2 regions of the Hypnocyclicus thermotrophus genome follow, and region 2 is predicted to be linked to the other one. Evidence: riboswitches for the same ligand, from Rfam matches in the RefSeq annotation. Region 2 holds a riboswitch; the other holds the start of a gene.
The links. Region 2 has a riboswitch for lysine ahead of EV215_RS05230 (Na+/H+ antiporter NhaC family protein). Riboswitches for the same ligand answer to the same signal wherever they lie in the genome.

Region 1: another riboswitch for lysine. It lies ahead of lysA (diaminopimelate decarboxylase); the one in region 2 lies ahead of EV215_RS05230 (Na+/H+ antiporter NhaC family protein).

Annotation. Positions count from the first base shown of each region.
Region 1 is NZ_SOBG01000001.1:159,242-164,024, reverse strand. Features, by position in the region: gene dapF (diaminopimelate epimerase) at 1-164, opposite strand, end outside; gene EV215_RS00790 (aspartate kinase) at 227-1,429, opposite strand; gene lysA (diaminopimelate decarboxylase) at 1,443-2,747, opposite strand; lysine riboswitch at 2,841-3,021, opposite strand; gene EV215_RS00780 (diguanylate cyclase domain-containing protein) at 3,257-4,240, shown strand; gene ahpC (alkyl hydroperoxide reductase subunit C) at 4,326-4,783, shown strand, end outside.
Region 2 is NZ_SOBG01000004.1:101,348-106,130, reverse strand. Features, by position in the region: gene EV215_RS05235 (response regulator) at 146-529, shown strand; gene EV215_RS05230 (Na+/H+ antiporter NhaC family protein) at 841-2,559, opposite strand; lysine riboswitch at 2,633-2,804, opposite strand; gene EV215_RS05225 (methyl-accepting chemotaxis protein) at 3,027-4,783, shown strand, end outside.

The DNA.
Region 1 (4,783 bases), on a different contig from region 2:
CCTATAGTTGACTTTGCGACAACTATCATTCCATCTGCTCCAATCCCAAAATTTCTATGGCAGACTTGTTTTGCAAGCTCACTATAATTATATTTTTTTACATCATCTTCTAAGAAAATAATAAAATCATTTCCCAGACCATGATATTTTTCAAATTTTATCATAAATTTACCTCTTTTTTTTTAATTTTATCATAATTTATATAAATAAAAATAAATATTATTAATTATAAATTAAAAGCTTTTGCTATATTTTCTACTGCTTTAGATTTATTTTCTTTGTCAATTGTAAATGATATACTAATTTCTGATGTTGTTATTTGATAAAAACTAATGTTATTTTCTGCAAATATATCAAATATCTTAGCAGCTACGCCAGAATGACTTATCATTCCTACTCCAACTACTGATACTTTTATAATATCTGATTTTTTAGATATTTGAATGTTAGGGTGATGTTCTTTTATTAGAACTATAGCTTTATCTAATAAATCTTCTTCTGTCAAAGGACATGTAAAACTTATATCTATCTTATTTCCATTACTCATACTTTGACTTATCATATCAACATTTACATCATTTGCACCAAGTACAGAGAATATATAAGCTATTTTTTTGGGTTCATTTTCAAGATTTAATAAATTAACCATTAATGCATTTTCATTTATACTAAGACCTGTTATTAGTTTTTGTTCCATTACTTGCTCCCTTTCTACTATATATGTTCCATTGTTTTGACATAAACTTTTTCCTACGTAAATAGGTATATTATATTTTTTGCCAAGCTCTACTGCACGAACTTCCATTACTCCAGCACCTAAATTTGACATTTCCATCATTTCTTCATAAGAAATTTCTTCTAATTTTTTAGCTTCTTTATATTCTCTAGGATCTACCGAATATATTCCATCTACATCTGTGTATATTTCACATGTAGCATTTAAAGCAGCAGCTAAAGCAACAGCACTAGTATCAGAACCTCCTCTACCAAGTGTTGTAATATCTCCATTTTCATTTATTCCTTGAAATCCTGCTACGATTACTATTTTCCCTTCTTTCAAATGAGCTTCTATTCTTTCTTTATTAATATTTTTAATTTTACTTTTAGTATGAGTACCCGTTGTTACAATTCCTGCTTGACTACCAGTTAATGAAATAGCAGGTTGACCTTTATGATTTAATGCAATAGTTAGTAAAGCTATTGTTTGTTGTTCACCTGTTGATAGAAGCATATCTAGCTCTCTTCTATTTGGATTATTTGTAATTTGTTTAGCTTTTCGTATTAGTTCATCAGTCATTTTTCCCATAGCAGAAACAACAACAACAATTTCATTGTGTTCATTTTTCATTTTTATTATGTGGTCAGCAATATTTTTAATTTTTTCAATGCTTCCTACTGATGTACCACCATATTTTTGTACAATTCTCATTTTTCCCCTCACTTTATTCTTCAAAATCTAAATCATTTCTAATTAAATCTTCATAAGTTTCTCTTTTTACAATTAAATTTACTTTTTTATCTTTTACCATAATTACAGCAGGTTTTTTAAGTCTATTATAATTACTTGCCATACTATAATTATAAGCTCCTGTTGAAAAAACTGCAAGTATATCATTATTATTTGGTATAACAAAATTTTTATTTTTAATTAAAATATCTCCAGATTCACAGCATTTTCCAGCGACAGTATATGTATCACAAGTAGTATCATTCAATCTATTAGCAATAACACCTTCATATTCTGCTTGATATAAAGCGGGTCTAATATTATCAGTCATTCCTCCATCAACAAATATATATTTTTTACCACTATAAGTAGTTTTTGTACTTCCTACTTTATATAGCGTTACTCCAGAATTAGCTATAATACTTCTTCCTGGCTCTATAGCAACTTTTTCTATATTCAAGTTCTTTTCTTCTAATTTATTTTCTAAAATCTCTATTATTTTTTTAAGAAAAATATCTAAGTCAATAGGGTCATCTTCACTAGAATAATAAATTCCAAATCCGCCACCTAGATTTAATACTTTTATTTTATAATTTAATAATTTTTCTACTTTTTTAATAAAGTCAAGCATAACTTCAGCCTCTGCATAAAATGGTTTTTCATCAAATATTTGAGAACCTATATGACAATGGAAACCTAAAAAATTAATGTAGTCGTGATTTATCATATTTTTAATTAAAGTAATTACAGAGTCATCAAATATTGATTCGCCAAACTTTGAATCAAATTTTGATGTTTGAATATATTCATGTGTATGAGCATCAATTCCAGGATTAACCCTTAGTATTACATTAACAGTTTTATTTGATATTTCAGCTAGTTTACTAAGTTTAAAAAATTCTTCTTTACTGTCAACAACAATCGTCCCCACATTATACTCAATTGCCATTCTTAATTCTTCATCAGTTTTATTATTACCATGCATATATATTTTTTCGCTTGGAAAATTAGCGAGTTTAGCTGTATAAAGTTCACCATCTGAAACAACATCTAAAGACAATCCTTTAGCATTTACAAATTGACACATAGCTTTATTAATAAATGCTTTAGAAGCATAAGCTATTTCAGTAGAAAACTTTTTACTTTTAAATGAATTTTTCATCAATTCAATAATATTCTCTACGTGTTCTCTATCAATAACATATAATGGTGACCCATATGTATTAACCAGAGAATTTACAGATAATCCACCAATATGTAAAACACCATTAATATTTTCCATACTTCCAAATAATTTCATAATTTTAACCTCCAAATAGTTATAAAAAAAAGCTGATAGAGAATACATCTATCAGCTGAAAATATAAGTTATAGTAAAATATAACACCCATTTTTAGCAGATAGCACTCCATTATTATACTACAATAATAATGACAGTTTCATGGATATTATCCATAAAACCAGCATATAACTTTCCTAAGGTTATACACTTCGGCGAATCTTCCTTTCCAAATACTTCATAGAATAGGTTTCTCCATATTTGTACTTTTAAGCTTCGCGCCTCTATCATCTAAATTTATTTAATTTTGATTATTTTAACTTAAAAATAGAAATAATAACAATATATATATTATATAAAAATTATATAATATATATATTGTTATTATTTAAATAAAAAAATGAGATATAGAAATATTTTAATGAAAAAAAGATTTAGAATTAAATTTAAAATAAAAAAACTATAAATAAAGGAAAATTAATATAATTTTAGAATATCCATACTAGAAAAATATGAATAGGAGGAGAAAAATGAATCAAAAAAAATTTTTTAAAACTATAAACCAAAAAAAAATAAATTATCTAATAGAAAGAGATAATTTAGAAAGAAAACTTAAATTTGAAGAATATATAAATAATAAACTTGAATTAAAAGAGATGATAAAAGTAATATTTAAATTTTTTAAAGAATTAATTAGATATGACGCCGCCGAAATAGTCTTTGATAATAAAGCTTTTTTTTATCAAGATAATAAATTTGAAGAAATAAAAAATTTAAACTTAAATATTGAATTTTTAAATCTTTATAATAGAGGAAAAGAAAACAAGAATATTTTTATTCTTAATGAGCATGGAGAATATCATGTAAGTAAGTTAATTAAACCTATTTATTATCTAGATGAGTATTATGGAGTGCTCATATTTGAAGCAGTAAATTTTGAATATGATATTAATGAAATCAATATAGAAAATGATTTAACTAAAAATATAGGAGTATATATCCATAATATTTTAGAATATACTAAAGCAAAAGAAGAAATTTATATTGATAATGATTTTAATATATTTAATAAAAAATATTTAATAAAAAATATAACAGAATTATTAGAAAATGAAATCAATTTTGGATTAATATTTGTAAAAATAAATCAATTTGAAAAATTAGAAAAATTATATGGAGAAAGTTTTATGAAAAAAATATTAGAAAATATATCTTTAATTCTTAAGGAGATAGAAATTAATAATTCTCCAACAAAAATAGGAAAATATAAAGATACCGTTTTTTATATGTTAGTAGAAAATATCAACAAAAGATTAGAAAAAATAGACATAATAAACTTAGATGTAAATATTAAAGACCATTTAAATTCATTATTAAATTTTAGTTTTTCTTATGGAGTGACACATTATTTTAGAGAAAAAACAATAAATGACATAAATTATATATTATCAAATGCAGAATTTGCAGTATCTACAATAAGTAATGGAGAAAAATTAAATATTTTAATAATATAAATTATTGTTTAACCTCTTGACATTTTCCAAAAAAGAAATTATAATAAAAATGTAATCATTACAAAATAAATAAGGAGGTAATTATATGGCAGTAATTGGAAGAAATTTAAATGATTTTTATTATGATATAATAGAAGGAAATGAAATTGTTGAGAAAAAATTAGTAGATACAGTATTTAATGTATTTCATGAAGGAGAATTTAAAGAAATAAAATTATCAGATTATAAAGGGAAATGGACAGTATTATTTTTCTATCCTGCTGATTTTACTTTTGTTTGCCCTACAGAACTGGGAGATATGGCAGATAATTATGACAAATTTAAAGAATTAAAAGCCGAAGTGATTTCTGTAAGTACTGATACTCATTTTGTACATTTTGCATGGCATAATGAATCTCCAACTATTAATAAAATTAAATTTCCTATGTTAGGAGATCCAACAGGAACTTTATCTAGAGCAATGGAAGTATATAAAGAAGATGAAGGCTTAGCATATAGAGGAACTATAATAATCAATCCAGAAGGAGATATAGTTGTTTCAGA
Region 2 (4,783 bases):
CTTTATTTTGTTATATAATATATTATATAATAAATACTTAAAATTTTCTATAAATTTTATTTTTTTCCATTTTTTTTGTAGGAAAAAAGGAATATTTATCGAAAATATAAAAAAGATAAAATTAATTAAAGGTGGTGGGGAATTGATGTATACTTTTTTAATAGTTGATGACTTTGATGGAATGAGGGATAGACTTAAGGTTATTTTAGAAGAAATTGGGCACAAAGTAGTAGGTGAAGCAGTAAACGGGAAAGAAGCAGCAGAGAAATATAGGAAGTTAAAACCGGATTTTGTAACTTTAGATATTACAATGCCAGAAGTTGATGGATTAGAAGCACTTGAAAAAATAATAGAATATGATGAAAATGCTAAAGTAATTATGGTAAGTGCTATAAGTGAGAAAAATTTAGTACTTCAAGCAATAGATAAAGGTGCAAGACATTATATTTTAAAACCTTTAAAGACAAAGCGTGTTAAAGAAATAATTGATGAAGTAATAGAATATGAAAAAGAATTTTTAGAGTTTTAAATAAAAAAAGAGGTATTATTATTAATGCGCACAAAAAAGTGAACACAGCATAAAAAAGCTGTGTTTTTTTAATGTTATTAATCTAATTTTATTATTATAAAAATTCAATCACTTTACAAGTAAATCTATATACTTTTTTAAAAATGTGATATTACAATTATAAAGAGTTTCTTACTTTAGTAAGCTGTAGAAGTTTTTAATCGGAGCATTGTCTGAAGTTTTTTTTAATGTATAAAAAATGCACCACCATTTAGTATTAGACAGTTTTTTCTGCTTATTAAATGGGGTGCATTTTCTACTAGAGCTATTTTTTATATGTTTTCTATATCTATTTTTTTTCCAAAGATTAGTAATAATAAATATACTGATAGTATAGCTATAGGAAGTACAAGATATATTGGTAATCCCATTCCAGCAGGAATGTAACCAAATACAACAGCTAAAGCGCCTACAGATAATGCGTATATTAATTGAGTTTTAGTATGGTCAATATGATCACAAGCTGAACCCATAGATGAAAGTATAGTAGTGTCTGAAATTGGTGAACAATGATCGCCAAAAACAGCACCAGTAAGAACAGCTCCAATAGTAACTATTATATAGCTAATAACAGCTTCTCCAGTTAAACCAGCATTCTGTCCAATAGCATTTGCTAAAGGTATAGCAAGAGGCATAAGGATACCCATTGTTCCATAAGAAGTACCAGTAGCAAAAGCTATACCAGAACCAAGTATAAATATAATAGCTGGAAGTAAAAATTTAGGAATACTATTAGATGCTAAATTTACTAGATAAACACTTGTTCCAAGTTCTTTTATAACAGAACTTAATGACCACGCAAGTAATAAGATTACCCCAGTTATTACAAGTGATTTCATTCCATGAACCCATGTATCAATAGCATCATTTATATTAAATATTTTTTGTGAAATACCCATTATTATAGCTACAATAGATGCAAATAAAGCAGCTTCGAATAAAACTATAGATGCATCAGAAGCTCCAAAAGTTTCTCTTATTGCAAACATCGAAAGTGGATTTGATTGAACTTGACTTAATAGATCTCCTTCAAGAGTAGATAACCCATTAAAATAAAATCCAATAAATGCAGAAATAATAAGAGTACCAATAGGTATGATAGCATTCCATATATTTAACTTTACGCTTTCATCAGGTTCAAGTGCCGTAGATTCAGCAGATATCATAGGTTTTGCATTATGTGCTAATACCTTTCCAGTTGTTCTAGCTCTATTTTCAGCTTTTAACATAGGTCCGAATTCTCTCATCATAATAGCGGACATAGGTATAAATGCAAGCATTAAGATATTATAAAATCTATAAGGGATAGTTTGAACAAAATAAGCATAAGCATTTATATTTTCAATTCCAATAAGTGAAAATCCATCTTTTATCAATGAAATTTCATATCCAATCCATGTAGAGATAATAGCTATTCCAGCTATAGGAGCAGCAGTTGCATCTATAACAAAGGCTAATTTTTCTCTAGAAATTTTCATTTTATCAGTAATAGGTCGCATGATTGGGCCAACAATTAAAGCGTTAGCATAGTCATCAAAGAAAATAAATATTCCAAGTAACCAAGTAATAATTTGTGCAGATACTGGGGATTTAGCTTTTCTAGCTAAGGATTCAGCGATGGCTTTAGCTCCTCCCATTTTAGAAACAAGAGCTACAAGTCCACCAATAGTTAATACTTGTAATACTATTCCAGCATTCCAAGAATCAGATAATGAACTTAATACATTTTTGATTATATCTAGAAACCCATGAATAAAAGAAAAGAAGAATCCTTTACCTTGAATATTTAATAAAAATGTACCAGAGTAAATACCAATAAATAATGATAAAACAACATTTTTTGTCATAAATGCTAATACAATAGCAACAATTGGTGGAAGTAGCGTTAATAATCCAAATTTTGTAGCATTTTCATTGCCACCAGCAAATGAAAATACAGAAATCACTAAAAACATTAGAGTAATTAAGTTAACTCTTTTTTTAAACATCATATAAGCCTCCTAATAAATAAAATAAAAAACCGGATATAAAATATATCCGGCATTAATATAAAAATTAATATTTTACCCGGATAGCTCATCACAAATAATTGTGACAGTGCTATAGATATTCTCTATAACCCCAATGTCAAGATTTTAGCATATCTTGCATTTCGGCAAAATTTCCTTTTGTTATATTTCATAGATTGCTAGTCTCCATATAACTACTAATAAATTTTGCAGCCTCTATCTCTAATTTTTATTATTGTCGTATTATAGCATAGATAAAGAATGTTGTAAACAGCAATATTGAATTATATATTATTATTTTCGATGCAACTTATTAAAAACGTCAAATATATTAAATTAGAGAGATTATTTAAAAAATATATACAATGTATTTATATAATTTATTATCAAAATTAGTACAGATGCTGTATAATATTTCAGAAATCGTATTTTTGAAAGGAGAATATATTTTGAATAAAAATCTAGAAAAAACAAAGAAAAAAATAAAAAAATTTAAGATTAGGAAAATAAGTGTCAAATTTAAAACAGTAACTTTAATTTTATTAAGTATGGTAATAATGTTTACTTACCTCTGTATTAATGATATTAAAAGATTAGAAAAATCTAATAGATTAACTCTAATAACTTTGGCTAATTTAAAAAATATTTCATTAGATAATTATATTAATTCAAAAATAGAAAATACTTCATTATTTTTAGAAAGTATTAATAAGAATTTAGCTTTTGGAAAAGCTTTGAATAATAGAGATAAACAAGAAATAAAAGCAATTACGCAAAGTAGCTATTATCATTATAAAAATAATATAGGACTTAGAAATTTTATTATTATTGATAAAAATAAAAATTTATTATTTTCCTATATCCCCCCAAGAAAAACACAAATAAATAATGAGATTATAAATAATAGTATAAAAAATAAAAAGAGTAATAGTGGGCTTATAATAGGAGATAGAGGTCTTACAATTTACACAACGACTCCTGTTATTTATATGGCAAATTTTTTAGGAATAGTTATTGTTCAAACAACATTTGATATTGGTGGAGTAAATAAATTTATTCAAAAATTAAATAAAGATATTTTAAAAGGAGAGTATCAAGTATCTATTATTTATAGAAAAAACAATAAAAATAAAATTGCAATATCAAACTTTGAATCTGAAGTAAAAGAAAAAGAAGATATTTTTGATGAAATTCAAAAAGAAAATAAATATTTTAAAAAAGAAAATGATAATTTTTATGCTTATTATTCTTTAAAAAATTATAAAAATGAAATTATTGGTTATAAAAAATATAAAATAAATATAAAAGATGTTAATGATAAATTAAAAAAAGAAATACTAAGTACTTTAATATTTTACATATTAGTTACTTTAGTTGTTTCGATACTATTAATAATAATTATAAATAGAATAATTATAAAAAAATTGGAAATAATATTTAATATAATAAAAAAAATTGCAAATGGTAATCTTTTAGAAAAAGTAAATATAACTTCTAAAGATGAAATGGAGGACTTGGGAAATGAAATAAATAAAATGATTGATAAATTAAATGAAATAATAGAGATGTTAAAAATAGATACAGTTGATTTAGAAAAAAAATCAATTTATTTGAAGAATAATTCAACAGAATTAAATAAAGAGACAGAATTAATAAATGAAACGATAGAAAATATAACAGAAAGTTTTTTTGAGGTATCTGATGCCACGGAAGAATTAAATATAACAGTAGAAAAAAACGCCAAAATAAATGATTTTGTTATAGAAAATATAAAAACAATAAAAAATCAAAGTATAGATATAGAAAAATTAGCAAGTGATAGTTATATTAATATGGAAAACATAGCTATTTCAACACAAGAAGTAAAAGAAAAAATAGATGAATCATCATATTCCATAAATAATTTATCTGAAGAAATAAATAAAATAATAGAAGTTATGAGTAAAATAACTGATATTTCAAATAAAACAAATTTATTAGCTCTTAATGCAGCAATAGAAGCAGCAAGAGCAGGAGATGCTGGAAAAGGATTTGGAGTAGTAGCAGAAGAAGTAAAAAAATTATCATTAGAAACAGGAGATTTTGTAAAAGAAGTAGAAGAACTTTTAATTGATATACAAAAAAATATGAAAATTATAGAAAAAGATATGGAAATTGAAAAAGAAAGAACAGAAAATAATATTAATATTGTAGATAAAACTAAAAA